3 regions of the Halobacillus sp. H74 genome follow, and region 2 is predicted to be linked to each of the others. Evidence: riboswitches for the same ligand, from Rfam matches in the RefSeq annotation. Region 2 holds a riboswitch; each other region holds the start of a gene.
The links. Region 2 has a riboswitch for cobalamin ahead of ACTWPX_RS18455 (ribonucleoside-diphosphate reductase subunit alpha). Riboswitches for the same ligand answer to the same signal wherever they lie in the genome.

Region 1 (10,568 bases), on a different contig from region 2:
GACAGAGGTGTCTGTCAGTTCATCATAATCTTCGCACAAGTTAAGAATCTTGTTTACTTGACGGAAGGGGAAGCGTGTCTTCAAATTATTTTGGAATTTATTCAAAAGAAGGGGCAGTCCTTCATCACGCCGACGACGGTGGCCGATTGGAAACTCGATTGCTATCTTCTCCGTGCAGGTGCCGTCGTTGAAGAAGACCTGGACAGCATTGGCAATAGAACGTTTATCTGAATTAAGGTAATCTTTACTGTATTGTTCATTCTCAATGGTTTCCATTACCTCTCGTAAGCGGTCGATTTCAGGATTGCGGGCTACCTCATCTTCATAATGATCTGCATTCAAAGATCCATACAGGAGACCGATAGCTGTGATGTATTGTAAACAATGATCACGATCTGCCTGGTTGGTAAGCGGTCCTTTTTTATCGATAATTCGGATGGCTGATTCGTGGGTGGTAATGGTGACCTTCTTGATCTCATGGATTCTTCCTTTTACTTGGTCATGAAGTTCAATCGCCGCTTCTGCTGCTGTTTGGGCATGAAATTCAGCAGGGAAAGATATTTTAAATAAAATGTTTTCCATCACGTATGACCCAAATGGACGGGACAAATTCAATTCTTTCCCATCGAAAAGAACATCCTGAAATCCCCATCCAGACGCAGATAAGGCTGTCTTATATCCCATTTCTCCGTTCATTGTCATCAAAGCCAGCCTTACGCCACGGCTCGTTGCATCACCTGCAGCCCACGATTTACGTGAGCCAGTGTTCGGTGCATGACGATAGGTTCGAAGGCTCGAATTATCTATCCAGGCTTGGGAGACAGCATTGATGACATCTTCTTTATTGCCGCCTAACATAGCGGTCACTACTGCTGTGGTTGCGACCTTCACATATAGAACATGGTCGAGCCCCTCACGATTCAGGCTGTTTTCCAGGGCTAATACTCCTTGAATTTCATGAGCTTTGACGGTGTATTCGAGCACTGTATCCATTTTCAGCGGTTGTTTTCCTTCTGCTATCCTTTTTCGGCTGATGTAATCGGAAATCGCTAAAATTCCTCCCAAGTTGTCAGAAGGATGTCCCCACTCTGCAGCCAGCCATGTATCATTGTAATCGAGCCAGCGAATCATACATCCAATATTGAATGCCGCATGGATGGGGTCCAATTCGTAAGACGTACCAGGTACTCGGGAACCATTCGGAACAATGGTGCCAGGAATGATAGGCCCTAAATGCTTGGTACACTCAGGATATCGAAGGGCTAAAAAACCACAGCCTAACGTATCCATCAATACGTATTGTGCCGTCTCTAAAGCTTCATGGTTGCTGATTTTTCCATCAACGGCATATTCTGCGATTTGATCTAAAACATGATCGGTCTTCTGTCTCTCGTTTATTTTCACTTCTGTCATCTCCATCTCCACCTTTATTAAATATGTAATGATTACTTAATTGATAGCCGGGGCAAACCCGGCAGTTTACTTCTAAGGGTGCAGACCGCGGGGGCCGGTATAGAGAACTCTTGGTCTGAACAGTTTGTTGTTTGCATATTGCTCTGACACATGTGAGCACAACCCCAGTGTTCGTGCAGCAAAGAAAATAGGTGTGTACAATTCAATTGGGATACCTAACAAATAGTAGACTGGTGCGGCATAATAATCCAAGTTCGGATATAGACCTTTTTCTTGTTTCATCAGGTCTTCTCCTGCTTCGCACATTTCAAAAAGGTCTTCTCGATTTCTATCTTTAGACAGTTCACGTAGTGCCTCTTTCATCAAGGAGGCTCTGGGGTCCATCTTCTTCATGTAAACCCTGTGTCCGAAGCCCATGATTTTTTCTTTGTTTTTAAGTTTTTCATAGAGGAGGCGCCGGAACCCGTCTATCGTTTCACCTTCTATCAGCATGTGCATGACCGCCTCATTTGCTCCCCCGTGGAGGTTTCCTTTCAAAGAAGCTACTGCTCCGGTCAGTGCGCCGTATATGTCAGCATTTGTCGAAGCTATTACGCGTGCCGCAAAGGTTGAATTCGGCATTTCATGTTCACTATATACCATCAAAGATTGATCAAAACAGGCTGCTTCTGAAGGGGTCGGTTCATTACCTGTAATCATGTACAAGAAATTCGCACTATAGGGCAGCTTCTGTTTTGGTTCTATAACCGCTTCCTCTTGAAGAATGTGGTAGCTATTAGCAACGATGTTAGGGATTTTTGCTAGAAGTCTTCGTGACGTTTGGTCTATCTCGACTTCATGGCGTTCATCTAAGTTTTTCTCGTAACCTGCGAGTGCTGATATTCCTGTACGTAAGGCATCCATTGGATGTGTTTCTTTAGGTAATTTACTGAAAAGGGAAAAGAAATCCTCAGGGAGGTCATATTCTTTTTTCAAACCCTCTTCAATTGAGGAGCGTTCTTCATCATCAGGAAGCTCACCTCGTAATAAGAGCTGGATTAAATCGAGATAATGCTTGCTTTTGGTAAGTTCAATCAGTTCATATCCACGAAGGATGATTTCTTCAGCATCAACATCCAAATAAGACAACTTTGTCTCTGTTGCAATCACACCATTTAATCCGGGATTGTAAGTCGTTTGCTCATGCATATAGATCCTCCTAGTATTTTAGTAAACGCTTTCAAAAAAGTGTTCATGCTCTTGAAGGCACCGGTCGTTTTCCGGTGATTTCTTCATGGACAATGAAGAAGGCTTCCTCAAGGTTCTCAAGCTCCTGAATTCGACCTTCTTGCTTGATGATTTCTTCTTTTATTTTTTTGTAGATAGCTTCCAGTGGGCAGGGGACAGAAGAAAACAGGTGGTTCATGATATAAGATTTGAACAAATTTACGGTAAACTCAGTTGAATCCGTCAAATAAAGCACCTCTAGTCAAATGAAAATCAAGACAATAAAAAAACAACTTCCAGAGAAGTTGTTAAGTTGAGATTGCAGCTATCCAGAGAGAGGAGGGAATCATTAATCTACACACCTGTCCATACTCTCTAACTCGCACTTAACACCTCCTATCCTCGTAGGTATGGATGTTCGCTGAGACAGGCAGGTCTCCTGGCTTATGATCATCACTCCCTGGTCCCTTCCCATTCTCGTTTTTAACTAGAACAGTGGTATACCAGTTCGCTCCCAAATACAGTTGCGGGACAGCATCGGATTATCACCGATTTCCCTTTTAAGCAAATAAGCTGAATGCTTACCTGCACCTGAATCAAAAACATATTCAGTTTTGACTTTTTAAATATAACAAAGATTTAGAAAATAAACAATTTTTTCTGAAGGGTAGGATGACGATATATTTGATTTGAAAATAAGTTCCAATAATCGCGTTTTTGGGTGATATCAAGTATAACAACTTCAACAAGGAGTTGTTTTTTTATGCTAAAGAAAGTCTTTACCAAGCGAAATAAGAGGTTACTATATTTTCAATCAGCTTTTCAATTGCTCATTGAACCGTTGAGAAGCTCTTTTGAAATTGGGAAATTTCCCTTAGAGAATTGATAGAAAAGTCCCTTGTATAGTATTGACATTGAGAATCGTTTGCAATAATATAGTGACAGATGAAAATGATTCTCAATATCAAACAGGAGGGATACATATGCTGAGTACCCGATTACATAAAAAATGGGCACTTCTAATATTTGTTTTATTTATGGCAACACTTCTTTCAGCTTGCGGATCTGAAGGAGCTTCTTCAGAAAGTGATTCGGCAGAGGGAGGAAATGATTCTTCCAGTGAAGAGTCGGATACAAGAGAAATTGAACATGCAATGGGAACGACAACGATTGAGGGAACTCCAGAAAAAGTGGTGACTCTTTATCAAGGAGCAACGGATACAGCGACTGCATTTGATGTGGACCCTGTAGGAATCGTTGAATCATGGGTAGAGAAGCCAATTTATAAGTACCTTCGTGATGACCTTGAAGGAACTACGTTGGTAGGGGAAGAAACTCAACCAAATCTGGAAGAAATTGCAGCGCTTGAACCTGATGTCATTTTTGCATCAAAACTGCGTCATGAAGAAATTTATGAGAAACTAAAAAAAATAGCTCCTACTGTTGCTATTGATCAAGTCTATGAATTTAAAGAAACGGTAAATTTAATGGGCGAAACATTGAATAAAGAAGATAAAGCAGATGAAATCCTGAACGATTGGGATAAGCGTATCGAAGACTTTAATACAAAAGCTTCTGAGAAACTAGGGGATGAGTGGCCGCTTAACGTTTCCGTACTTAATTTCCGCAGTGACCATGCGCGTATCTATTTTGATAGTTTTGCTGGATCCATTCTTAGAGAGGCAGGGTTCACCAGACCAGAAAACCAACAATCGGATGAGTGGGGTATGAAATTAACGGATAAAGAAAGCATCACTGAGATGAATGCTGATGTCTTTTATATTTTCATGAGTGACGATCCTGCTATTAAAAATAATTTTGAGGAATGGACGAATCATCCACTATGGCAGAACTTAGACGCCGTGAAAAATGATGAGGTACACACGGTGGATGAAGTTACGTGGAACATGGCCGGTGGTATTCGAGCAGCTAACTTAATGCTTGATGACTTGTATGACCGGTTTGAATTAGAGAAATAAATCACAAAGATAGGAGGGGCCCTCCTATCTTTGTTTCTTTGGGGAGAAACATAATGAGCAAATTTATGAACAATCGACATATAAGATGGACAACCTTACTGGTTCTTTTGCTTCTATTTATATGTGCTTCTTTTTTCAGCATAGCTGTAGGGAAGACCTCTATCTCTCTCTCTGAGGTTTGGGACGCCTTCTTTCATTATGATCCTTCCAGTACGAATCAGGTCATTATTCGTACTTCGCGCTTAACTCGAACAGTAATCGCTATTACCATTGGTGCAAGTTTGTCTATTGCGGGGGCTCTAATGCAAGCATTGACGCGAAACCCATTAGCAGCACCTGACATATTCGGAGTCAATGCAGGCGCCCTCTTCTTCATTGTAGCTTCTGCGACATTCTTTTCTGTAGAATCTTTAAGCGGTTACATGTGGATTGGTTTCATTGGAGCGGGAGTGGCAGGGACAATCGTATATCTGCTAGGTTCAATGGGGGAGGATGGATTGTCCCCTATACGCATTGTCCTGGCAGGTGCTGCAATCAGTGCACTTTTCGTTTCATTTACTCAAGGAATGCTTGTTTTGGATGAACAACGTATGCAAAGCGTGTTATTTTGGCTGGCAGGATCTGTAGCAGGTCGAGAATTAGATCTCCTTTTACCTGTTCTTCCATTTATCTCAGGAGCAATTATCCTCTCGTTATTGATTGGAAAGCCTTTGAACATCCTTATGTCCGGTGATGATGTTGCTAAGAATCTTGGGCAAAACACCGGTATAGTGAAACTGGCAATCGGAATCACTATAGTGTTTTTGGCAGGAGGATCCGTGGCTGTCGCAGGTTCAGTAGGTTTCATCGGTCTGGTCGTTCCTCACATCGTCAAAGGAATCACTGGACCGAATTACCAATGGATTCTACCGATAAGCGGGTTATTCGGAGCTATCCTGTTATTGTTTGCTGATATAGCAGCACGACTTGTCATTGCACCTCAAGAAATGCCGATCGGGGTAATGACAGCACTTTTCGGAACTCCATTTTTCATTTATATCGCTAGAAAAGGGGTGAAGAAAAATGGGTGAGTTCTACACGATAAGAAATAAAGATGAAAAATTTTCGATGCAATTCCATAAACGATCGTTGTTTATTTTAATTTCCTTAATACTTGTGACCTGTGCTGTTTTTATCATCAGCCTTTCGTCTGGGAGCAGTTATATTCCAGTCGATGAGGTAATCAAGGAAATCCTCGGTGTGAGTGATCACGCTTTCATTCTTAATGAACTCCGGATGCCCCGAGTAGTCATGGGCTTTCTCGTAGGGGGCGGTCTTGGAGTGTCTGGATTGATCTTACAAGGAATTATTCGTAATCCTTTAGGTTCTCCGGACATTGTAGGCGTTACAGGCGGGGCTTCCGTAGGAGCGGTTATTTTTATCGTATTTTTCCTGGGTGAATGGAGTGTCACTTGGCTTCCTCTTGCGTCTATCATTGGTGCGGCAGTTACAACACTCATCATCTATCTTTTATCTTGGAAAAATGGTGTGACACCAATAAGATTGATTCTTATAGGAATTGGGATATCTGCACTCACCAATGCTATCGTGACAATGTTCATGGTATCGAGCGAATCTGCCATTGCTTCTAAAGTATATCTATGGTTAACCGGTAGCTTATACGGGGCAAATTGGCAGGAAGTGACGATTCTTCTTCCTATCATCCTTATTTTGATCTTCCTTTCGATCTTCTTTACGGGGATTGTGGATGTTAAGCAGTTGGGTGATGATGTAGCAATAGGTATGGGCGTCAGGGTACAGTTTTTCCGCTTTCTACTACTTGCTTTAAGTGTTGCATTAGCCGGCGCAGCTGTTTCTTTTGCAGGCGGCATCGCTTTTGTTGGATTGATCGCTCCCCATATCGCCCGGCTGATCCTGCATAACTCGTTTGCTAATTTAGTAGTCGGGTCGGCTCTGATAGGCTCGTTAATTGTGATGGGCGCTGATATCATAGCTCGTACCGCCTTTTTGCCATCTGATATTCCTGCTGGCGTATTTACAGCTGGAATCGGTGCACCATTTTTCATTTATCTACTATACCGGAACCGAAGGGCGATGAGTGAATGATCCCTGTCCAAGCATTAAAGGAAGAACATCTATGTATTGAATTTTTAAGCCATCAACAACAACGGATATCTGCTCCTAACTTGAAAATCACTGCATCAATGATGATGAAGAAGTATGCTCAAGTTATTCCTGCTCAAGTATTGGACTCGATGCTATGGGAAGAGAAAGCCAAAATCATTCCTCTTTCCTCCTCCGCTATCAGTAATGAATTGGATATTGAGGTAGACACTTTACAGATCGAATATACTGATTCACGCTTGGAAGCTTGGGAGGCACTCTTTGCTCGTCATATTGTGCCAATAATGAGGGCATTTCACAAAGTAACAAACCTCCCTCTTTTCATTTTATGGGAAAATGTAGCAGTTAGGATCAACTCATACTTTAGAAAAGCAGTGGAACGATTTCCAGAGTATGAACTAAGAGTCAACCGCCTTGCTGAAGAATTACTTCAATTAGATGGACGCTATTTCAACAATACCGAGCATCCAATGAGTAAATTCCTTACTGCTCCTGGTTGTCTCAGTGAGCAGAAAACACGGCGTACGTGCTGTTATTTTCATAAGTTGGAAAAAAAGAAAGAATCACTCACCCACTGTCTTGTGTGCCCGCTTAATAATTGGAATGAAAAATGACTTATTCTTTTTATAGTCAGTCATGGAAGATCTCCATCCAGGAGGAAATCATGATAAAATACTTTACTAGAAGAGAATAGCGGTGGAACATTGAAGGGAAGTTATAAATAGATTGTTCTGAACCATGATGAAGAGCGGACATGTGAGGTTTCCCACTGACGATTTGAAAAAGGCCATGGATGGAAAAATTCTGAACAGAAATTGGTGAATGTATGGATATCAGACACCTGAAGTATTTTATAGAAGTGACAAGGTTCAACAGCTTTACTCGAGCAGCGGATCATTTATTTGTAACCCAGCCTACGATCAGCAAAATGATCAAAAATTTAGAAGGTGAGCTTGGAGTAGAATTGTTTGACAGATCTAGGAAAAAGCTTATTTTGACAGACGCCGGTCGTGCCATTTTAGAACAAGCCCAAACCATCGATCGGGCCTTCATTAACCTGCAGACAGAGATTGATAATCTGGTCGGCCTGCAGAAGGGGCATATCCGGATCGGACTTCCTCCCATCATGGATGCTGATCATTTTATCCGGATTTTAGGCGACTTCCATCAACTATATGGGGGTATCACATTTCAATTGATGGAGAATGGAACTAGGAAAATTGAAGAAGATATCATCGCAGATAACCTGGATGTTGGGATAGCTGTTTTGCCCACAGAGGGGGATGAATTCGATCACTTTTCTTTTATGAAAGAAGAATTGCGTGTAGTCGTTCCTTATACTCACAGGTTCGCCGATAGAAAGCAGATTCGATTGGAAGAACTGGAGGAAGAGCAGTTTATCCTTTTCAATAAGGATTTCGCATTGAATGACCGGATCAGGGAGTCATGCAAAGAGGCAGGCTTTCTTCCGCAGGTAGTCTCGGAAAGTTCCCAATGGGATTTTATCGGAAAAATGATAGCTTCCGAACTGGGTATCTCCATCTTACCCTATAGTGTCTCAAATCTGCTCAAAGAAGATGTGAGAGCTATAAAAGTAGTGAAACCGACAATCGAATGGGATCTTGCAATTATCTGGAGGAAAAACCATTATTTATCCTATGCTACAAGGGAATGGTTAAAGTTTACCCAGGAGCGGCTGACGGAAAGCACCTCGAACTAGGAGGTGCTTTTTTTAATCTGAGGAATTATTAAATGCCATTCTGTGGGTATCTATGCTTTTACCACATGGATGAAAGCATTTCCATAGATAATGTCTATGTTACAGATGATTAACATCCATTTCACTTATCGAAAACAGAGGCTTACACTTGGAATATCAAACGTTTGAGATTAACAACATCACAGAAAGGATTTTATTCTTATGGCGCAAACGAAACATCCAAAAGAAAGCCTGATTGTAAACACTGACCAAGTAATGATTAATGATTTGAACAACTACAATACCCTCTTCGGCGGGGTTTTGATGAAGAAGTTGGATAACAATGCAACCCTTTCAGCGAGACGCCATGCAAGGGTGAAAGAATGTGTCACAGCCTCCACGGATTCAATTGATTTTTTACATCCGATCCACCAGACCGATTCTGTATGTGTAGAATCCTTTGTTTCCTATACTGGCACCAAATCAATGGAAATTTTTTGTAAGGTCATTGCCGAAGATATGATCACTGGAGAACGACGAATGGCAGCAACTGCATTCCTCACCTTTGTAGCATTAGATGAAAGTAAAAAGCCGATTCAGGTTCCGGGAATCATTCCGGAAACAGAGGAAGAAAAGTTTCTCTATGAATCCGGAAAAGAACGTGCTGAAACACGAAGAGTACGGAGAGAACACAGTAAAAAATTGACGGAAATGATCGTCTTGGAAAAACCTTGGGAAAAGGGAGTGGAAGTGTAATGACGTCCATGATAGCCGGTTTGAATGAATTGTATGAAGCAAAAGAAGACCTGGAAACTTTGAAGCATAATTATCCTGAGCTATGCGAACATCTGGTCCATGTAGTCAGTCTTACGAGGCAGTTACAGTTGAAATACGGTTATATGGGCTCGTTATTGATGGACGATGAACTGCCGGAATATGAACCGAAGTTTGTCAGAGGATCAATTCTCAACCTTTACCAAGAGGAAGTCCAGGGTCTGAAAAACCACTCTGAAATAGACAAACTAAAAGCGCTTATGAGAAAGCATGAAAAGGTCAGGGATTCAAAATTATTCCTACTGACGCTTGGAGCAAAGCCGGAGTTGCTGCAAGGCTCTACGATTATCAAATAATCCAGCATACTCTGCTACGGGGCTCTTTGTATGAAAGAGAATATGCTCAAACCTACCTTTGATTGTAGAAATTCTGCAAATATAAATGCTATCCTCCAAGGGCTTGAGTATGTTTGGATGGTTCCCCTGAATTGATTGATAAGAACCGATATCAATAGTCTGGTCCTGCTGTGATCATGTGTTATCACAGTGAGAGGACCAGGCTTTTTTTGAACCTGGGGGAGTAAATCCTTTAGTGAACAGTTGTGAATTTTATGAAAATTAAAGAGAATATAGTAAAAAGGTGGTAAAATGACTTATATATCACCTTATTGAGGTGATCCGGTTGTTTGGAAAGCGGTTTAGCAAATATAGAAGAGGCTGATGAAAAAGTGACAATGCAAGTGAAGGAAGCTTCAATTTTCGACCACCAGGGGAACAAGATTATCACTGAAGACCGTGAGATAGCGATTATTGCCAAAATGGAAGATCCTATGATTGCGGTGTTGGGAAACGTTATAAGTGATTCGGAATGTGAGGAACTTATCCGTGTTTCCAATGAACGGATGAACCGATCAAAGATTGGATCGAAGCATGAAGTGAGCGATATTCGGACGAGCAGCAGCACATTCCTGCCAGAGGATAATATCACTGCCAGAATTGAAAAGCGGATGGCGCAAATTATGAACGTACCTGTAGAACATGGTGAAGGAATTCACATCTTGAATTATAAACAAGGTCAAGAATACAAAGCCCATTATGATTATTTCCGATCAAAGGCCAAAGCGACGAAGAACCCAAGAATCAGTACGCTTGTTCTTTATTTGAATGATGTAGAAGAAGGAGGCCAAACCTACTTTCCGCACATGAATCTTTCTGTCTCCCCACAAAAAGGCATGGCTGTGTATTTTGAATATTTTTATTCAGACCCTGCTGTGAATGAACGCACACTTCACGGTGGCTCACCAGTCACAGTCGGTGAGAAATGGGCAGCGACGATGTGGGTGCGAAGGAAACAATACCGTTAAGGTGGAGTAG
Region 2 (10,568 bases):
GTCCGATTATTTTTTTAAATGACGCTTGTTCTTTTTCAGAGAGCTCCGGCCATTGTTTCAAGTCATTGCTCATATTGATTTCATTCGGAATCCAAAAGTTGGAAAGCATGTTTTTATACATCGGATAGGCCCAAGCAAAACGAGTATGATCCCAATTCAGCACGTTCGAGCTTTTTCCGTTAATTATTCCTGTAGATGCGTTCGGAGCTTCGTGGTCGACTAATTTCCGTTTTTGTATCGTCTCCATTAAGATTACCTCCTTGTTATGATGAGCAACTTTCGCAGTCGTCATACTCGCCTTGACTTGACGTGGACCTGGTATAATAAGTCGTTTTTAAGCCTTTTTTCCAAGCATCCAAATGGATAGCTAATAATTCTTTTGCCTGGATCGTGTTCGTTACATAGATATTGAAAGAGATTGATTGATCAATGAATTTTTGGCGTATGCTGTTTTGATGGATGCTCGTATGCTGGTCGATCTCATATGCTGATTTATAGTAGCCATACGTTTCATGATTCAGGTCAGGGGCGGTGACGGGAATCTTGTAGTCTTTTTTCTCTTCGGAATAAAACTTCTTAAAGATTGGATCAATGCTGGCTGTGCTGCCTGCAATTAAAGATGTACTTGAGTTTGGAGCCACCGCAAGAAGGTAGCCATTTCTCATACCGTCCCGAGCAACCTTGTCTTTTAAGGCTTTCCAGTTCCATGAACCGTATTGGTCAAACGTTCGTTTAACGAAAAAATCCCCATTTTGCCAGTCGGATCCTTCGAAAAGGGGGTAACTGCCTTTTTCAACAGCCAATTCACTGCTTGCTTCAATCGCATAATAAGCGATAGCCTCATACACTTCTTTCGTATAGTCCAGCGCCTCTTCTGATTCCCAGGCGATTTTCTTTTTCGCAAGCAAGTGGGCCCACCCGAATGTACCAAGTCCCACGCCGCGGTAGTTTTGGTTTGTCAATTGGGCTTGAAGCACAGGGATCGTGTTTTGTTCGATAACATTATCAAGCATGCGGACTTGTATCGGTATCAGTCGCTTTAATACACCTTCTGGTACCGCTTTTCCTAAGTTGATACTGGATAAATTACAGACGACGAATTCACCTGGTGTTTGGACGGTGATGATCTTTCCATCTTCCACGTATTGTTCGTTTTGCGTAGTCGGGCTTTGGTTTTGAGCGATTTCTGTACAAAGATTGCTGCAGTAGATCATCCCCGCGTGGTGGTTAGGATTCATACGGTTTACTTCATCTCTGTAAAACATATATGGTGTACCTGTTTCGAGCTGGCCGACCATAATTCTCTTCATGATCTCGATGGCTGGCACGGTTGTTTTTGAAAGGGCAGGGTGGTTGACACACTGAAAATACTTCTCCCGGAAAGATCCTTTGCCGCGTTCTTCATCAAAATGGTCTTCCAATGAAAAACCCATCACTTCTCTAACTTCATGAGGATCGAACAAATACCAATCTTCACGTTTTTCTACAGTCTCCATGAACAAATCTGGGATAGAAACTCCAGTAAATAAATCATGGGTACGCTGCCGCTCGTCCCCATTGTTCAACCGACTATCTAAAAATGGGAAAATATCTTTATGCCAGACATCTAAATAAACAGCAATGGCCCCCTGACGTTGACCGAGTTGATCTACGCTTACAGCCGTGTTATTCAATTGCTTCATCCAAGGAATCACTCCTGAAGAAACACCCTTGAAACCGCGTATGTCGCTGCCACGACTTCTGATTTTACCTAAGTAAACACCGATTCCGCCTCCATGTTTACTTAAATTAGCGATATCTGTGTTGCTGTCATAAATCGATTGTAAGCTGTCATCAACGGTATCAATAAAGCAGGAGCTTAGCTGTCCGTACCTTTTTCCGGCGTTTGCAAGAGTGGGGGTGGCTACAGTCATATACAAATGACTCAGGGCCCAATAAGCTTCTTTCACTAAGTCGATTCGTTTGTGTGTTTCTTCTTGAGACATGAGGACCATGGCTATGATCATAAACCTCTCTTGGGGAAGTTCATAAAATTCCCCCTTCTTACTACGGGCGATGTATCTGTCACTCAGTGTCTTCAAACCGATATAGGTGAATTGACGGTCGCATTCCGGATCGATCGCAAAGGAAAGTTCATCAATTTCCGCTTTTGTGTAGTATGTAAGAAGATTCGTGGAGTAAATTTCTTCATTGATCAAACGTTCAATCAAACCAAAAAAATCTTGATAGGGTTCGTTTGTGTTTCTGTTCATGACTGCCTCTTCATACATTTGTTCAAGCAGAATGCGACTAGCGACGAAGGTCCAGCCAGGTTCTGTTTCATCCACTTCGGCCAGGCATTCCAGGATTAAAGTTTTTGACTGTTCTGCTTCGTTCAATTGCGCAAATCCCAGGTCGGGTAATTTATCAATGAGTCGCTGGAGCTCAAGTTTCGGATAATCATTCTTCCACTTGGTTATTTTTTCCTTCCAATGGGTCTCTTTCGTAAGTACACTCATTTTGTCACTCCTTTTATCATAACTGTGTCTACTCTTATTCTTGTCGATAATTCCATTAATTACGGTTATAAAAATGGAGAATCGTGTTTCAGGAATATCAACTTTGATAAATATCATAAAAAAATCCGCTCACGGAAATGAGCGGATGAAACCATGGAACGAAGAGAGGAAAGCGATCAGGATGTCCTCGTTCCATCGTTTCATCTTCTCAATCCCCGAAGAAGTTGAAACTACCGACGAACAAAGACAGGTCTCCTGGCTGACACTCGATCTTACTCTGGTCCTTCCCGTGCGTTGGCACAGTGGAACCTCCATTTCGCGAGTGTTTACAGTTGCGGGGGCAGCTCCGGACTTTAACCGGATTCCCTATTAAGCCTTGTGGCATCTTTCATTCGTAAATACTATATATAGTTGTATTTTTTAAAATTGTTAGCTTATATTGTGTTTTAATCATAACGGAGAAGCAGAAATCATGCAACTCTTTTCTCTTTGAATTATATTGATGCATACTTAATTCTTATGAAAAAAAGCAATGTTTCTTTATAATGAAAGCTGTGATGAAAGATAATATGAAGGGGGATTAGAGGATGGGAAGCGAATTTAATTGGCATGAAGAAGCGGAAAAACAATGGGATGATCGTTCAGAAATGTGGAGCTCGAAAAGTCGGGTGATGTGGGAAGAAGGAAGCCGAAGTACAATCGTTCCTTTTTTAAAACAACATGTAGGGAAAGGGTCTATCGCTGATTTAGGGTGTGGGGATGGCTTCGGATCCTATCTTCTCTTTCAGGAAGGGTTTGAAGTTACGGGGGTAGACCTATCAAAGGATATGATTGAACGGGCGAACTCACGTATCCAGAAAGAAGGTTTATCGTTTGCTCAGGGGGATTTGACGGATTTACCATTCCAATCAGAGCAATTCGATGGAGCCATGGCCATCAATTCACTGGAATGGATTGAAACCCCCTACAAAGGACTGGAAGAAATAAAGAGGATCTTAAAGCCCGGCGGCCGTCTATGTATCGGTTTGCTGGGGCCGACAGCTATGCCGAGGATCAACAGTTACCGTAGGCTTTATGGGGAAAAGGTGATCTGTAATACGATGATGCCCTGGGAATTAAGAAAAATGGCAGAGGAAACAGGGTGGAAGTGTATTGACGGTCAAGGAGTCTATAAGCGGGGGGTAGAAGAAACCCATATACATACACTTGATGAAGAAATGAAACAGGCTCTGACATTTATGTGGTTATTCATATTCGAGAAAAAAGAATGACGGAGTGAAAAAGGCTGTATGATTTTAAAGACCTTCTCATAAATTCAAACATGAGGAGGGTGAATGTGATGGCATGGGTCCAAACATTCTTGTCCATTCGGTTCGTGTTTATCGGATTTTTCTCGCTGACTGCATTGGGTTTGATGGTCTTTCAGTCTATTTCCATCTTTCAAGCGTTCGTAGAGTTCTATGAAGTGCTGCATAGAAAATAAAAGGAACCGGGCCCTTTGAGTAGGTCCCGGTTCCTTTTATTTAGTTTTGCTGTTCCCAAAGAAATTTACCGAGCAGAAGGTCTACTTCAGCTAGCTCATGGAGCCCTGAATGTGATGCTTGCTTGTTATAAACCATTTCTTCTTGATATTGGCCGAATGGGACAATATCCTGTAATCCTTTTACACTTGATGCGTGGACGAGTCCATCCCAATGGAGTTGTTCTGGGGCTTCTTTGTTGATGATTCCTGCTATGGCCAGTACATCAACATGGGGAGGAAATTGGTTCTTTTTTTCAACCATCTGTATTAATGCTTCTGATTCTGGCTGTAAGTCTGTGGTTGCCTCTCCATAGTTTGATTTAAAATATCCTTCTTTTCTAATGCCTTTGAACGGGCTTGCGATAACGGCCAGTTTTTCGACTTTAGGAGCTGTGAATTCTTGAGCGTTCAAGAGGTAATTGGCAGATATTAATCCACCCATTGAATGTCCGATGATATTTACTTGCTGGATTTCGTAGTCATATTTCAACCGCTGCATGATACCTTCAAGCCAATGCGTTTGGCTATTAATGCTGGCCCGGTTGTTCTCAAACAACACTTGAATGAATGGGGTTCTGGATTGTTGGATGCCACCTTGAATGGTTAGGTCGCCGTCTGATGCTACATAAATAACCATCTGCTTTTTCCCCCATTCCAGGCTTTGCATCCGGTCAATCATCGTTTGGAAGCTTCTAGGACCTCCTTTGTATCCATGGATAAAGAGGGTCGGGGTCATATCCTCTTGATCAATAGGTTCTGAGCTGCTCGATTTGGAATTGATCATAAAGAAAATCAACCCGATTAGAATGGAACCTACCAGAAGAGAGAGCCATTTCATTATCGATTTATTTGCTGTAATCATTGGTGTTCCTCCTGAGAATTATAAATCCTTGTTCTAGTGTAAAAGAATAACATAGCCGGAAAAACAGGTTATGGGAAAAAAGAATGACAAAGTGATGACTATACACTATAGCATACCCTTGATGCCTTAGAGCATGTTTTCGACCCATCTGTTGGTTTATCTCTGTTCTTTCAGGGAAAACTGAAACTGTACTGAATAACAAGGATTACAGAAAGGAGCTTCCCTTTGAATCAAGAACAATTGAAAAAGAAAATTTACAACATCATGGATCAACACACTGTAGGAACGCTTGCGACTGTCAAAGATCAGAAGCCACATTCTCGCTTCATGACGTTTTTCAATGATGATGAATTTACTTTCTACACGCCAACCAATAAAGAAACACATAAAGCGGAAGAAATTGAAGCGAATCCTCATGTCCATATCCTTATCGGTTATGAAGGGGATGGGTACGGAGACAGCTATTTGGAAGTCGAAGGACAAGCCAAAATTCGAGATGATCAAAAAATCAAAGATTGGCTTTGGTCTGAGCGAATGGAACGCTGGTTTACTGGAAAAGGAGACCCGGACTACATCGTTCTTGAGGTCATGCCGGAAAATATCCGTTTGATGAATGCTGATGGAGATACACCAGAAACCTTAGATTTATAAGAAGAAGGGGTTAGCAGATTGCTAACCCCTTCTTTGGTCTTGAGAACTCCTCGAGGTCATAAGCAAGCCTTTTGCTGTGGCGAAAACTCCCGTCACTTCAAAGGTGTGCTTATGCTTTTCGGGGGCCGGTTCCACTTTCGTGCTAGGAAAGGGAACATGATTCATCTTCGTATTCGATTTCGATAGTGACATGCTCCAATTTAATCGGGCCAAGGATTTCTTTCGCTTGTTCTTTCACGTTGCAAACCTCCTGCTTAGTGGTGGCAGCGGGTACAACAATATGAGTGGAAAACGCATGGTTTTCTCCGTCCATAGACCATAAATGGGTATGGTGAGTGGAGTTGACGTGCTGGATCTTGTTTATTTCTGTAATAAGGTCATCCAAGTCGATATGGTTCGGGACACCTTCTAAAAAGAGCCGCATCGTCTGGATAAGGTTTTTGATAACATTGTAAAGGATGAAAAGCGTAATTCCTATAGAAGCTATAGGGTCAAGAATTGGCAGGTCTGTAAAAAACATGATTACACTGACTATAAGGACAGCCAACCATCCAAGGACATCCTCCAACATATGCCATGTCATCACTTTTTGGTTCATTGAATCCCCGCCTCTAAGCTTGAAAACCGCGGCACCATTGACGACGATACCCAATAGGGATAAGAGAATCATCCCTGCGGCGTTCGGTTGTTCCGGATTCAATAACCTGGGTACAGCTTCTGTCAAAATGAAAACAGATCCGACAATCAAAACGACACTGTTGATTAAAGCAGCAAGCAATGAAAAGCGCCTGTACCCGAAAGAAAATTGCGGAGAATGATCTTTATTAGAAAATTTTTGTAAGAACCAAGCTAAACCAAGTGATAACGAGTCCCCTAAATCATGCAAAGCATCTGATAAGATAGCCATGCTGTTTGTTAGAATACCGCCAATCAATTCAATGATCGTGAAAGCGAAGTTCAAGAAAAAAGCGGTTTTAATTTTTCCGGTAGTTGAATCGACATGATGGTGGTGATGATGGCTCATTTTTACACCTCCTCATAATGTATGAGCATATGTGCATATATTTAATTTATGAAATGATGGAACATTTGTCAATGATCTTGATTTTCCTAGGCTTTCCATATTAGCACCACCTGATTCCAGAGAGAGGAGCACATGGTCAATTATGTAGAGGGGGAGCATTTCATTCATAACAGGATACAGCCCGTAAGTTAGAAAACGCCCAGCCTGATTGGCTGGACGTTTACGGTTTCTGTTTGATTACATACCCATCAACTTAAAGGATAGAAGCGTCGATGAATAGCATAGTAGTCGAGCTGGTGACCTGTGATGTCCGCCAGACGTTCAACGGCTTCAAGCAGGAAGGTTTTGTCGAGTTCATAGATGACTTTAGTTTCAATGTGATCCAGGGTATGGCATGCAAATTCCCAAAGCATCTGATGTTTGGATTCGTCGATAGATTCAGCAACCAACGCAAGAGCATCAACCATTTCAGTGATGATCAAATGATTATCACGTGCATAGTGTCGAATATAGCCAAAGCCACGATATACGTAGGAAGCGAAGGACTCATTCAGTAGTATAACTCTCACCTGTTCCTCTTTATCCATCAAATAAGGTGTGAAAGTAATGTAATCCTCAACAGTGAGCATCAATTCTGCCATTTGGTGAAGCGTGTTGATTGCGGACTTTGGGTCATCATTTCCCAATGACTTGATCGCTATTTCTGCGAGCTTATGCATACCCATTTGGATATCCTGCAATTCCGTTTCTTTATGACCGATATTGATCATCTTCCAATACTTTTCCTCATCGATGTTTTCAGAGCCTGGCCCCCAATAGCTGAGCAACTGGTTTTCTTTAAGGATATAATCTCCAATTTGAGAATGGAATTGAATAAGGATGTTATCCTTTCGAGCCTCAGCAATCATACTCCGATAGTCCACTAATTGGATATAGCCGGAACGTTTCGCCTTTATACTTATCGCTTTCTTTCTTTCTTCTTCCAATAGATCACCGGGTTCTTTGGTGCGGTATTGTTCCAAATCCCTGCGTAAGGTTTGGTTAATGATTTTTTCGGACGATTTTTTCATCGTGTCGGTGATGTTATGGACCTGCATCCAAGTGGTTGCATGATTGATAAAGTAGATGAATGTGACTGCAGATGTGAATGCTAAGAATATTGTTGCAATGGGAACGGCAACATAGGTTTCACGCTCTGTATTTCCTATGAAAAGAAATACTAAAAGAACATATACAAAATTCCCATTAAATACTCCAAGGGCGTGTTGTGTACGCTTGTCTGCTACAAAGTTAAGCAGCATCCGGGGGGAGAACTGGCCACTGAATGTGGTAAGCACGACAAGCAAGGAGTTTAATGTGAAGGCACTAAGTGTCAAGATGCCTCCGATTAAAGTGCTGACTAGTATTCTGGTTATTTCTGCATTGACTTGAAAGAATTGATACGTATATTGGTTGATTTCCAAAACTAAGTCAAGGACCAGTGTCACAGCAACGAATAAAACAGCCAACAAAATGTAATAAAAAGGCATGTACCATAAAGTCATCTGTACTTCATGTTTCCGTTGACGTTTGGACATCTGAAAATACTTTTTTACTGATGGTGGTAATAAGTTCATAAATATAATAGCTCTCCTCCTTTCGACGGTGATAGGCTGTAACCATATCTTCCCCTCCCCGCTATACTTTCAAACGAAAAATATGTGTTGAAATAAATCTCTTTATTTTGTCAATATTAAAAGGGTTTAGTATATTTGTAATAACGTATGAAAGGAAAAGGTGATGAGGATGAATTGGGTGCGCAAGCGGTTTGATGAATTGACGAAGGAGGAATTATACAAAATATTGATGGTAAGAGTAGCTGTGTTTGTGGTAGAGCAGAACTGCCCATACCCAGAGGTGGATGGACGGGACGAAGACAGTTTACATATTTGGTTGGAACAAGAGGAGCAGATGATCGCTTATTGCCGTATCGTACCTCCACATGAAGGTCAGGTGTACCATAGTATTGGTAGAGTATTAGTTACACAAGGAAGCCGTGGGGAAGGTTATGCGACAGAGATAATGAACCGTGCTATTGATTTCTTGAAAAAAGATTTGGAAGTAGATCATATCTGGCTGCATGGCCAAGAACATTTACGGAATTTCTATGGATCTTTCGGTTTTGAAGAAGTGTCAGAGGTGTATTTGGAAGATGACATTCCCCATGTGGACATGTTGATGAAAATATAAATCTTTGATTTCGCCCCTTGTTTTGCACTATACAATAAGGGGAATCATAACTCTGTAAGCAGTATCCAATGGAGGTATGAATTTATGAGTCCTAAGACATTTACTAAACAATATATCAACGGCCAATGGAAGAGTGGTTCAAGTGAGAAGTATGTAGACAATGTCAATCCATATACGCAGCAGGCGATTGTGTCCATTCCTTCAGCAAATGAAGATGATTTGAATGAAGCGTATGGGGCAGCGGAAGAAGCTCAGAAATTCTGGATGGAAATATCCCCGGCACAAAAACAAGACTATTTTGATCAATTGCTCAAAGTTGTAAATGAACGGAAAGAAGAAATCATTGATTGGTTAGTAAAAGAGGCAGGAAGTACACTCATAAAAGCAGAAGTGGAATTTCAAGCGGCTGCCGGAATCATCCGGGAGGCTTCCAGTTTCCCGACAAGGATGACAGGGCAAATTCTGCCATCGAATACACCAGGAAAAGAAAATAGAGTATACCGTTCACCTAAAGGAGTCATTGGTGTGATTGGCCCATGGAACTTCCCGTTTCACCTGGCGATGAGATCGATTGCTCCAGCAATTGCCACGGGAAATACCGTCGTAGTTAAGCCTGCTTCTGAGACCCCGGTTACTTCTGGTTTATTGATTGCGGATCTTTTTGAAGAAGCAGGATTCCTTCAGGGGGTCCTTAATGTCGTCGTAGGTCGAGGTTCTGAAATCGGGGATACTTTTGTTACCCATCCAGCAGCTAAGTTGATTTCTTTCACTGGTTCTACAGAAGTCGGGAGTCATATTGGAGAATTAGCAGGGAAATATATTAAGGACACTGCTCTAGAACTTGGTGGAAACAATGCGATGATTGTTCTGGACGATGCCGATATTGACAAAGCCGTCAATGCAGCTACTTTTGGAAAGTATTTGCACCAGGGACAGATTTGTATGTCATTGAATCGGATTATTGTTGATGAAAGTATCCATGATGTTTTTATCGAAAGATTCAAAGAAAAGGTCGAGAGTTTGAAAGTTGGAGATCCATCTGAAAGGGATACAGTTATTGGTCCACTCATTAATAGCGGTGCAGTGGAAAGAATCCAGGCAGACCTCAATGCTAGTATCGAGCAGGGAGCAGAAGTGCTCACAGGAGGCAAAGCGGATGGCAGTGTCTTTCAACCCACTGTTTTGACAGGGGTTACGAACGATATGCCTGTCGCTGAAAAGGAAATGTTCGGTCCTGTATCTTCCATTATTAAAGTCTCTTCAGAAGAAGAAGCGATAAAGGTTGCGAATGGAACGCCTTATGGTTTAAGCGGATCAGTGTTCACCCGCAATGTACACAGAGGAGTGGAAGTTGCGAAGCGTGTGGAAACAGGTATGATTCACATTAATGATCAATCAGTAAATGATGAAGCGCACGTGGCTTTTGGAGGAGAAAAAGAATCAGGCACTGGCCGGTTTGGCGGCGAATGGGCATTGGATAAATTCACGACGGTCAAATGGATCGGAGTCATGAACGGTTATCGGGAATTCCCGTTTTAAATGCTGAAAACTAAGAGTAATTGCAATGAGTAGTTCGGTTTGGAGTACAAGGGGACTTGTACTCCTTAACTGAACTTCTTTTATCTTTGCCATCTGCATGCAGGGGGGAATTTTAGGAATTGGCAAACTGTTTAAAACGCTCAACGGCATCTTCCAGAGTTTCATTTGAATTATTCAGTCCGATTCGTACATAACCTTCACCATGATCACCGAAGCCGATTCCTGGGGCAACAAAAAGACCGG
Region 3 (10,568 bases), on a different contig from region 2:
GACTCCTGCGGGAACAGCACGAGCGGAAGACCCCGGAAGAAAGCGGTCTTTGCTTTCTGAGGAGGCTGAGGCCGTGCCCGCGGAAAGCGAAGTATGTTGACGGAGCGGCGTATGCGTTTATTGCTACATTAAGAAAACCCGAACGAATTCGTTCGGGTTTTCCAGCGGAAAAATTCTTTTGTCCCAGCCTCTGAAAACAGTTATTCAGATCCGAAATCAACAATCATATCGTGAGTTTTTTGTACTTCTTCCTCGGACATGAAAATCAAGTACATGCCGTTCACCATTCTTCCATCACCTTCCATTTGGTAGGTGGAAGAGTTTTTGCGGGCACTGCTGTAATTCGTGGCAAGTCTTCTCATGTCTCCGAATTGCATGTTCGTACTCACGTTGTCTCCGAGTACGTCCATGACATCACCGACTTTGTTGACAACATCGAGCCGTGCACCTTTATCGATGATTCCCTGAATGACCTGACGTTGGCGTTCATTACGTCCGATGTCTCCTTGTGGGTCATTCTTTCTCATGCGAACGAAGGCCAGCGCTTCACGGCCATCCAGTTTAATTTCACCTTTTTCAAAATCAAAACTGCCGGAGCTGAATGCGCGATCGTTTTGAACCGTCACACCATCGACAGCGTCAACGACTTGGGAAAGTCCTTCCATATTGACGCGGATATAATAATCCAGGTTAATATCCAAGAAGTTTTCCACTGTATCGACCGCCATATCACTTCCACCATAGGCATAAGCGTGGTTAATGCGGGTAGTGCGTCCGTCCCCGGCGATTTCTACACGTGTATCTCGTGGAATGCTGACCATTTGCATTTGGTCATTGTTAGGATCCAGGGTCATGACGATCATCGTGTCTGAGCGACCGACATCGTTTTCCCGCTCGTCCACCCCGAGCAATAGAATATTGATCGGTTCTTTTTGGTCGACTTTTTCTTTCGTTTCATCTGTATCGATAGAGGAGACATCCTCATGCAGGTCCTGATTGACTGTTGTACGCACATCATTAATGATCGTAAATAAATAAATGCCTCCGATTAATAACACTAAACCTATGACGACAAGGAGGACTTTCCAACCTCTTCTTTTGCGCCGCTTTTTCTTCTTTACTTCTCTTCGACCCATTCCCCCACCTCTTTTATAAAAAGTTCCTTCTTTATTATACGTTTTTTGTAGATTTATGTAAAAACAGTTGACTGACATTTCCTCGTTTTTATAAAAAGAGTTACAATATATGAAAACCATTCATAAAGGAGTGTTACACATGGGGATTCAAATCGGTGTGGATCTTGGCGGGACGAATGTACGTGTAGCAACGGTTGATGGACAAGGAACCATCGAGCAGATGCTGCAGGAAAAAACGGAAGTGGAAAAAGGATACGAATATACAATTGAAAAAATCATCCGCATGATCGAAAAGATTTCGGAGGGAAAAGAAATCGATCGCATTGGAATTGGAGCACCAGGTCCCTTGGATCCTCGTAAAGGGGTCATTTTGAGTCCACCTAATCTGCCTGGCTGGGAGGAGGTCCCTATTGTCAAAGAATTGGAAGGTCATTTTTCCGTACGGGTGCAGCTCGAAAACGACGCAAATGTTGCTGCATTGGCTGAAGCGAAATTCGGAGCTGGGAAAGGTAAGGAGAGTGTCTTTTACATAACAGTGAGCACCGGGGTCGGCGGAGGCTTTGTTTTCAATGGAACAGTATTCAGCGGGGCGCATGGTTATGCTGGGGAAATCGGCAATATGATCATTAATCCGAACGGTTATCAGTACAGCAACCTGAATAAAGGGTCTTTAGAAAGTTATGCAAGCGGGACGGCGATCGGGAAAAGAGCACAGGAATTATACGGCATTGAAGGAGGATCAGAGCGGGTATTCGAACTCGTCAGTGCAGGGGATGAGCAGGCTTTGCGCATTGTCAATGAAGCGATTGATTATTTGGCGATGGGGATTGCCAACCTTGCCCACGTCCTTAACCCGGAAGTGTTTGTGATCGGCGGTGGAGTCATGAATGCCGGAGAGCTGATATGGGTGCCGTTACAAGAACGAGTGAGTGATTACTTGTTTCCAGGACTAGCGCCGCATCTGCAAATGAAACCAGCTGAACTGAAAGGCGATGCAGGAGTCATCGGTGCAGCGCTCTTGGGTTGATGCAATGAACTCAACAACCACCTCAGGTCATCCAGAATTTGGATGACCCGAGGTGGTTTTTTTTTTCCACTAAATGAGCTCAAAGCCTGGTGATATTTATGCAGACCTTCACGTATAGTGGTATAAGCTATACTTATGGAGGAATGTAATTGTGAGAAAGTGGATTGGGCTTTTGGTGGTCGTGGGTTTGCTGACAGGATGCACGGATAGTTCTACACAACGAACCATTCAACAGTTTACAACCTCCATGGAAAATGAGCTTCACTTTGTTTATTTTTATGATGATGCCCCACCAGAAGAAAAGGTGCAGTCACAACTGAAAGGGATGAAGGTTTTCTTAGCAAGAAAGAATATTCAGGCTAAGATTACTTATCAGGAAATCTATGGAGAGCGAAATTTTGAAGAACGATTAGGAGTGGAAGATAAGCAAATTCTTGTCTTCGACTATAAAGGGATCCGCTTTAACGCGAAGAATATCCATGTCTTAGAAGGAATGATACTGCAAATACCATAATGCTTGGATTTAGGAATAACTGCCACCTCAAGTCATCCAGATTCTGGATGACTTGAGGTGGCAGTTATTTACTTTTCTTGAGCGACTATATGCGGGAGTAGATTGACAGTTCAGTAACATTTGAGAGATAGTTAGAGCGCAGGACATACAACTGCATAGGCTTTATGGTGGCTTCTTAAGGAAGCTGAAAAGGGAAGTCTGGTGAAAATCCGACACGGTCCCGCCACTGTAATGAGGAGGTCCTAATTAGAATCCACTGCTTTAGATAGCGGGAAGGAATAGGGCTGATGAATCTGAGTCAGGAGACCTGCCATAAAGAAGAACATGAAGTCCTACGGGAGATAGGAGGGTGTTACGTGTATAAAACCAGGAAGATGAACTGGTTTCATGAGTCATGCTCATAAGTGTGCACACCTTCATTATAAGAAGGTGTTTTTTTGTGCAACTAGATGTTAGAGGTACGAACCTAAAGGAGGAAAACTCATGAAATCACCCTTACCGGTCAGTTATTCAAAGATGGAACAGACAAGGCTCGTCCTACCACCTGATACGAACCATTTAGACACGATATTCGGGGGAAAAGTGCTTGCTTATATTGATGAAATTGCAGCTCTGACAGCTATGAAACATTCAAGCTGTGTTGTGGTTACAGCTTCGATAGATTCAGTGGATTTTATGTCTTCGGCCAAAGTAGGGGATGCCCTTACCCTTGAGGCAAGTGTTACGTGGACGGGAAGAACTTCAATGGAAGTATTTGTCCAAGTATCTGCTGATGATTTATTAGCTGGACAAAAGGTGATGACGACGGAATCATTTTTAACCATGGTAGCTGTCGACCAGAATGGGAAACCGACAGAAGTTCCACGGTTGATCCCTGAAACAGAAGAGGAAATGCGTTTGTATGAAACAGCTACAGCGCGAAAAGAACATAGAAAAAGCCGCTCTACCTTACGTTGATGAATGGTATTTATCCCCACCTCAGGTCATCCATATTCTGGATGACCTGAGGTGGGGGATTTGAGGTGGGGTTATTTTACAATAAAAAGATTGCTATGGTGGTTGAGATGATTAATCCTGCCATGACAGGGATGAAATTCTTCCTCACAAGGTCCATCACCGATACGCCGCAGAAACCAGCAATGGCAATCAAGGAAGACCAGGCGATGAGAGTCCCGCCACCTGTCCAAATCGTCCCCATTTGCCCGATTGCAGCAAGAGTTGATGCGTCAATGCTTCCATTCGATAGTGAAGCAGAAAGAGCTCCTGTCAAAGGGAGACCGGAAAACCCAGAACCATCAAGTCCTGTGATGATGCCGATCAAAAGTATACTGAAAGCGGTCAGGAAAGCATTTTGCGGCAAGAAATCCTGACTGGATTGGACCAGGTCAAATAATAGAGATGGCGTTTCTTCAGTGGGAAGGACCAAAATGTCTTTAGCAAATTCTGCGCTGCCCAGAAAGAAAAATCCGGCTATAGGGATGACTGGCCCCATCGCTTTGAATGCGAAAACGAACCCTTCTGTAATATGGTCACTTACATAATCAAGGGCTCGGTGTTTTCCGAAAGCGATCGTCGATAGGAGCAGGAGAATGACAGCCACTCCTCCTATGAAGGCGGCGCCGTTCCCCCCTTCAAAACCACCCATACGTCCCGAAGTCAGCTTAGTTGAAATCATGAAAACCATGACAGCTAACATCGCTAACGGAACGAGGATGGAAAAGGTTTTGCTCCACATATGAATATTACGGCTGGAGGGAACCTGGTTTTTTTCTGTAACTCCCTGCATCGTGTTTATTTCTTTTTCATTCATAGGATCATTCTTCGATCGGAAATTTTTCCGGTTGAAAAAATAAGCCATCGTGATAGCGACGCCCCCGGTGATGAGAGACAAAATCAAAGCTTGATCCATGACAGCAGTTGTTTCGATACCGGCAGCTTTTGCGGACAGCCCTGGGGCGACCTGGATGATATAGTCGGAGGATAGTGCCATTCCCTGGCCGGCGAGTGCGACAGCTATTGCAGCGACCATCGCGGGCAAACCGGAACGAATAGCTGCAGGAACTAAAAGCGCACAAATGAGAGGGACGGCAGGTGTCGGCCAGAAGAAAAGCGAGATGACGTAGGTGACGATAACAAGTACAAAAAAAGATACGTGACTGTTGATCATGATTTTCTGAACAGGCTGAATCATCCTGGTATCTGCACCCAGGTCTTTGAGGGAACGGAGCAGGGCGACCATGAATGTAATAATCAGAAAGATATTGAACAATTCTCTTGCAGCGACCAAATTGGCATTGAATACGCCGACAAAACCACTGATGATATCTCCATTGAACATCCAGGCGACGACAAACGTTCCGAGCAAGGTAGGCAGAACGACACCTTTCCGGAAAACCATCGTCAAAATAATGATGAAAGTGAATAAACCATATATCCAATGAGACATAGTAAGCTCCATGGGAAGGCCCCCTTGATGTTTTCTTCATATAATGAAATAGCGATTGTATAACCTGATAGGCGGTGTGAACACTATAGGCTATTCAATTAGAGGGGGAGGAGTGAAAAGTGGCCGCTGGTAACTTACCAAAAACAGGCACCTCAAGTCATCCAGATTTTGGATGACTTGAGGTGCCTGTTTTTTCCATATTTCAACCAACTTTTTCCCGTTTCCACATCATCTGACGAACATAAAAAAAAGCCACGTTCGGCACGTGGCTGAAACTGTATTTATTTTGTCTGATTGTCCGGAGGTTCGCACCCGTCATCGGTACAGGTGGCTCCCTCATTACCTGACAAATCTTCAAACGCTGGTTGTTTCTCTTCTTCAGCGAAAGCTTTCTCCATTCCTTGCACAAACATTTCTGTCGGCTGTGCTCCTGAGATTGCATATTTTCTGTTGATCACAAAGAAAGGTACGCCCTGGACACCGATTTGCTGGGCTTCTGCTTCTTCTGCACGAACATCCTCTGTGTAATCCGTTCCATTCAATACACTGATGACTTCCTGGCGATCCAGTCCAGCCTCTGCTGCTAAATCAGCGATGGTCTCCGTATCTCCAAGGTCTTTGGAGTCCGTCAAAACCGCCTTGAAGAATCGTTCAGTGACTTCTTTTCCAAGGCCCTGTTCATTGGCGAACTGGGCAACGCGGTGGGCATTAAAAGTATTGGTAGGAATCATGCTGTCAAAGTGAAAATCAAGCCCGGACATTTTGGCTTGTTCCGTCATGTTCCTCGTCATTTCTCTAGCTTCATCGAGGGACCGGCCGTATTTAGCCGCCAATTTTTCATGCATGTTTCGGCCTGTGTTGCGCTCTGCCTGAGGGTCTAATTCAAAACTCTTATAGACAACCTCCACATTTTTCCCTGGGAATTGTCCAAGTGCTTCTTCTAATCTTCTTTTTCCGATATAACAAAAAGGACAGACGAAATCTGACCATACTTCTATTCTCATTAATGATTCACCTCTCTATTAGAGTACAAGTACAATTTTACGTTGTCTTTCTAAGGAATGCCATCATTCTGTTCGGCCATCTCGCTGGATAATCCTCCTTTTATCCAAGAGTCCATCAATTTTGCGGTTGGCCTCCTGCATTTACCGTTCATAGCCTTTTTTCATACAAAGATGTACCAGCTTCACCCGGTATGTTTCTGACACCCGGAACACTCCTCGTTTCGATTATAGAAATAAGGAGGGATGTTGGTGATCAATATTTTAAAGGAACGCAGTTTGAGAAAAATGGGAAAGGTACAGGAAGATGTCAGGGGGAAGGCTCTCAAGTTAATTGAAAAGGCGTTTGCAGAAGGGATTTACGTCCAAATCTCATCAGGATACCGTTCGTTCACAGAACAAGCACGTTTATATGGTCAAGGTCGGCCGGATTATCACTGGAATGGAAAGAGATTCGGCACCAGGGGAAATATCGTCACCTATGCTGAACCGGGCCAAAGCAATCATCATGACGGCCGAGCGATTGATTTTTTCCTCGTCTCCTCAGATGGGGGCAAAGCGCTCTGGACCGTTAATGATCAGTGGCGGAGAGTAGCGGAAATCGCCAAGTCCATGGGGTTTACATGGGGCGGGGATTGGAAAGATTTCAAAGACTATGCCCATCTCGAACTCCATGCACCGAAGAACGGTGACAACAAAGTAAAACGAATCCAAACCATGCTCGCTCAGCTCGGTTATTCTTTAGGTCCCCACAAGGTGGATGGACGTTATGGACCAGATACGATAACGGCGGTGAAGAAGTTTCAGAGAAAGGAGCGCCTCAAGGAAGATGGGGTGGTGGGGCCGATCACCATCGCTATGTTACAAAAACGTACGTACCCCGGTAATCCCATCCGAATCGGCATGAAAGGCGTTCTGATTAAACAAGTGCAAAAGGTGGTTGGTGTACAGGTTGATGGCCTGTTTGGGAAAAGGACAGAAGCAGCCGTCCGCGATTATCAGGAGCGCCACAGCCTGTCGGTAGATGGCATCGTCGGGCCGGTGACCTGGAGGGCTATGTTCGGCATATGAAGGAGAAGACCGCATCCGATTCGTAGTGGATGCGGTCTTCGCGTGTGAATTCCTCCTGACCAGAAATATTTGAATGGTAAAAAAACGCTCCCTAAGCCTTAACCAGCCAGCTTCAATTCACTAGTAATTTTTATAAGGTTGACAAATTGTGATAATTTTATAATAATATCAGTTGTAATATTCAGTTAATTCTAACTATTCTTAAAAAATTTTAAAGAATGATGTTAACGCTTTCAAAAAAGGAGGTCGAATCATGCTTATACCTATCATTCTTGCCGTCATTACCGTACTTTCTGTCGTATTGGCCTTGAAAAAGAAGCGTCCGATTTTTTTCGCTCTGCCGATCATAGCGCTTTTTGCGGTCACGCTTACGAAAATCATTATGGTCCCCATGCCATTTTGGGAAACCGTCCAGTTCATCTTTGATTTGAGAGGATAACTTGAAAGGAGGTGAAACATTTTGAGAAAAATGGATCCTGAAAAGGCGCAGGCATACTTTCGTTTACGTACAACTCTGATTTTTATTTATTTGGGGATAGGTGTCCTCGTCTCCTATATGGTCGTTCTTTTTGCCGAAAGTCTTTCATCCTTTAGTGTGATGGGCATTCCATTGCCATATTACATGGGCAGTCAGGGGGCGGTTATAACATTCATTGTACTATTGTTTTTCAATGCAGCGATCAGTGATGTCATCGACAGGAGGTTCGGTTTAATTCCTAAAGATAAGAATACGGATACAGATAATAAAGCAGTAAATCAATAAGATAGGGGGAGAAGAATGGACGCACAGTTTATGGTCTCCCTTGCTTTGATTGTCGCTACTTTTGGATTGTACATAGGTATCGCCATTTACAATAAAGCAAGGGCTACATCAGATTTTTACGTTGCAAGTCGCGGGGTACCTCCTGTGTTCAATGGAATGGCGATCGGCGCGGATTGGATGAGTGCAGCTTCATTCATAGGAATGGCCGGGACGATCATGGTTCTGGGATACGATGGATTAGCCTATATTATGGGCTGGACAGGCGGTTATCTGCTGCTGACTTTCCTTTTGGCTCCTCAATTAAGAAAATACGGCCGGTACACAGTGCCGGAATTCATTGGTGACCGATACCGGAGCAATACAGCCAGGCTGATTGCAGCGGTTGCGACAATCATCATCAGCTTCACTTATTCGATCGGACAATTATCTGGTTCAGGTGTCGTCATCGGTCGTTTACTGGAAGTGAATACGGTGATCGGAACCTTGATCGGTGTAGTATTGATTGCTTTCTATTCAGCACTTGGCGGAATGAAGGGAATCACATGGACACAAGTGGCTCAATATTTAGTTCTCATCATCGCTTATTTGATTCCTGTTATCTTCATGTCTCTGCAGCTTACACAAAACCCGATGCCATGGCTCTCCTATGGGGATGTCATTTCTGAAATGCGGGTATTGGATCAAGAGCTCGGGATATCTGAATATGTTGTTCCTTTTACAGAAAATACGAAATGGCAGTTCATCGCCTTGATGTTCACTCTGATGGCCGGAACTGCCGGTTTGCCACACGTCATCGTCCGTTTCTACACGGTCGCGACTATGAAAGCAGCACGCTGGAGCGGGGCATGGGCATTATTATTTATCGGTCTCCTTTATCTATCTGCTCCTGCATATGCCGCATTTTCTCGATTTATCTTGATGACGGAAGTCGCAGGTTCTTCGTTGAATAACCTTCCGGCGTGGACACAAGCATGGGTCGATACAGGAAGGCTATCATTGGCGGATAGTAACAGTGATGGGGTATTACAATGGACAGAACTCGTCATCAGTAATGATATCGTCGTCATGGCGACGCCGGAGATCGCCGGCCTGGGGATTTTCGTTATCGGTTTGATGGCTGCAGGTGCTATGGCAGCCGCACTTTCGACAGCAGGTGGCCTTATGATCGCGATATCTGCAGCATTGTCCCATGATATCTACTTCCGTTCCGTCAATCCGCAGGCATCAGAAGAGAAGCGTTTATTTGTCGGACGCTTGTCGATCGTATTAGCTACGATTGCCGCAGGACTGATCGCCTTGAACCCACCTGGAGCGATTACGCAAATTGTCGCCTGGGCATTCGCCCTTGCTTCAGGATCTTTCTTCCCGGCGTTACTCTTAGGTGTATGGTGGAAACGTGCGAATGGACCAGGTGTCATCGCTGGGATGATCACTGGTTTATCTGTTACGCTCGGTTATATTTTTGCAGCCAAGTATGGTGGATTCACCCTCTTAGGAATCATCGATACAGGGGCAGGAGTATTCGGAGCGACTGCAGCCATCCTGGCCAATATCATTGTTTCCTTAATGACGGCACCGCCATCCCAGCAAACACAAGATGAAGTCACAGACCTCCGTTACCCGGAACAAATCGAATACAAAGACGGAGAGTATTGGCTGAAAGAAGATGCCAAGTGATGGATAACAAAATAAGGGACCTCAAGTCATCCATATTATGGATGACTTGAGGTCCCTTGAAATTTTCGGATCATAACCGGTGAAGTTGTTCGAAGTCTGTCTGCAGTTTGTGTGAGACGGATTGATAGACGTCGAATAGCTGGCGGTATTTTTGGTGATTTTCTTCATTTGGAACATAATGCTGATTCATAGGAATGGATTCCTTGATGTCTTCCAAGCGGTCAACATGGCCTAAGCTGTAAAGCGCAACCCATGCAGCGCCCCAAGCAGAGCTTTGGTGGCTGACAGGGATATCGATACGCTTGTTGAACAAGTCGGCAAGCATCTGCACCCAGACCGGGGAGCGGGCGAACCCGCCGCTTGCGAAGATTTTTTCGTGCTTATTTCCGAGTCTTTCGAGCGCACTGGCGATATGTAATATCGAAAACAGTACACCTTCCATCGCTGCGCGGGTCATGTGTTCTTTACGGTGGGAAGGAGTCAGACCGATGAACGATCCTTTGGCTTCGGCTTTCCAAAATGGAGCACGCTCTCCGTTCAAATACGGGAGGAAAAGCAAGTTTTCCGAGCCAGCTTCCACTTCAGCGGCCAGTTCTGACAATTTCTCCAACGGCAGTGATTCGCTCTCTGTTTCAAAAAGTTGCTGCACCCACTTCAATACGAGCCCGCCATTATTGGAAGGACCGCCTGTGATCCACAAGTCATCTGTGAAGCTGTAAGAAAAAATTTCCTGCCGATCATCCAGCAATGGCTCACTGGAAAATTGCCGGATGGCCCCACTGGTGCCGATGGTAATCGCTGTTTCCCCTGGTCGTATGGCTCCGATGCCAAGGTTCGCAAGGGGGCCGTCACTGCCTCCGATTACGAAAGGAGTCGAGCGTTCCAAACCAGCTTTTTCAGCAAATTGTTCTCGCATGTTTTCCATTGCATACG

Region 1: linked by a shared signal. The riboswitch ahead of ACTWPX_RS07400 (hypothetical protein) and the one ahead of ACTWPX_RS18455 (ribonucleoside-diphosphate reductase subunit alpha) in region 2 are both predicted to bind cobalamin.
Region 3: linked by a shared signal. The riboswitch ahead of ACTWPX_RS00135 (acyl-CoA thioesterase) and the one ahead of ACTWPX_RS18455 (ribonucleoside-diphosphate reductase subunit alpha) in region 2 are both predicted to bind cobalamin.

What each region holds. Positions count from the first base shown of each region.
Region 1 covers NZ_JBQQCI010000003.1:191,102-201,669, forward strand. Annotated here, with positions in the region: gene ACTWPX_RS07390 (bifunctional 2-methylcitrate dehydratase/aconitate hydratase) at 1-1,413, opposite strand, end outside; gene mmgD (citrate synthase) at 1,486-2,601, opposite strand; gene ACTWPX_RS07400 (hypothetical protein) at 2,645-2,866, opposite strand; cobalamin riboswitch at 3,032-3,229, opposite strand; gene ACTWPX_RS07405 (ABC transporter substrate-binding protein) at 3,603-4,598, shown strand; gene ACTWPX_RS07410 (FecCD family ABC transporter permease) at 4,652-5,668, shown strand; gene ACTWPX_RS07415 (FecCD family ABC transporter permease) at 5,661-6,704, shown strand; gene ACTWPX_RS07420 (hypothetical protein) at 6,701-7,336, shown strand; gene cidR (cidABC operon transcriptional activator CidR) at 7,549-8,442, shown strand; gene ACTWPX_RS07430 (acyl-CoA thioesterase) at 8,644-9,177, shown strand; gene ACTWPX_RS07435 (hypothetical protein) at 9,177-9,551, shown strand; gene ACTWPX_RS07440 (2OG-Fe(II) oxygenase) at 9,929-10,558, shown strand.
Region 2 covers NZ_JBQQCI010000010.1:33,219-43,786, forward strand. Annotated here, with positions in the region: gene ACTWPX_RS18450 (ribonucleotide-diphosphate reductase subunit beta) at 1-247, opposite strand, end outside; gene ACTWPX_RS18455 (ribonucleoside-diphosphate reductase subunit alpha) at 264-2,498, opposite strand; cobalamin riboswitch at 2,727-2,903, opposite strand; gene ACTWPX_RS18460 (class I SAM-dependent methyltransferase) at 3,086-3,769, shown strand; gene ACTWPX_RS18465 (hypothetical protein) at 3,835-3,981, shown strand; gene ACTWPX_RS18470 (alpha/beta fold hydrolase) at 4,022-4,882, opposite strand; gene ACTWPX_RS18475 (pyridoxamine 5'-phosphate oxidase family protein) at 5,108-5,533, shown strand; gene ACTWPX_RS18480 (cation diffusion facilitator family transporter) at 5,676-6,557, opposite strand; gene ACTWPX_RS18485 (DUF2254 domain-containing protein) at 6,806-8,173, opposite strand; gene ACTWPX_RS18490 (GNAT family N-acetyltransferase) at 8,343-8,786, shown strand; gene ACTWPX_RS18495 (aldehyde dehydrogenase family protein) at 8,871-10,325, shown strand; gene ACTWPX_RS18500 (pyridoxal phosphate-dependent aminotransferase) at 10,438-10,568, opposite strand, start outside.
Region 3 covers NZ_JBQQCI010000001.1:15,218-25,785, reverse strand. Annotated here, with positions in the region: gene ACTWPX_RS00150 (LCP family glycopolymer transferase) at 201-1,136, opposite strand; gene ACTWPX_RS00145 (ROK family protein) at 1,276-2,163, shown strand; gene ACTWPX_RS00140 (hypothetical protein) at 2,315-2,677, shown strand; cobalamin riboswitch at 2,826-3,006, shown strand; gene ACTWPX_RS00135 (acyl-CoA thioesterase) at 3,161-3,634, shown strand; gene ACTWPX_RS00130 (hypothetical protein) at 3,711-5,135, opposite strand; gene ACTWPX_RS00125 (DsbA family oxidoreductase) at 5,405-6,127, opposite strand; gene ACTWPX_RS00120 (peptidoglycan-binding protein) at 6,377-7,195, shown strand; gene ACTWPX_RS00115 (hypothetical protein) at 7,449-7,634, shown strand; gene ACTWPX_RS00110 (DUF4212 domain-containing protein) at 7,665-7,958, shown strand; gene ACTWPX_RS00105 (sodium:solute symporter family protein) at 7,974-9,635, shown strand; gene ACTWPX_RS00100 (gluconokinase) at 9,706-10,568, opposite strand, start outside.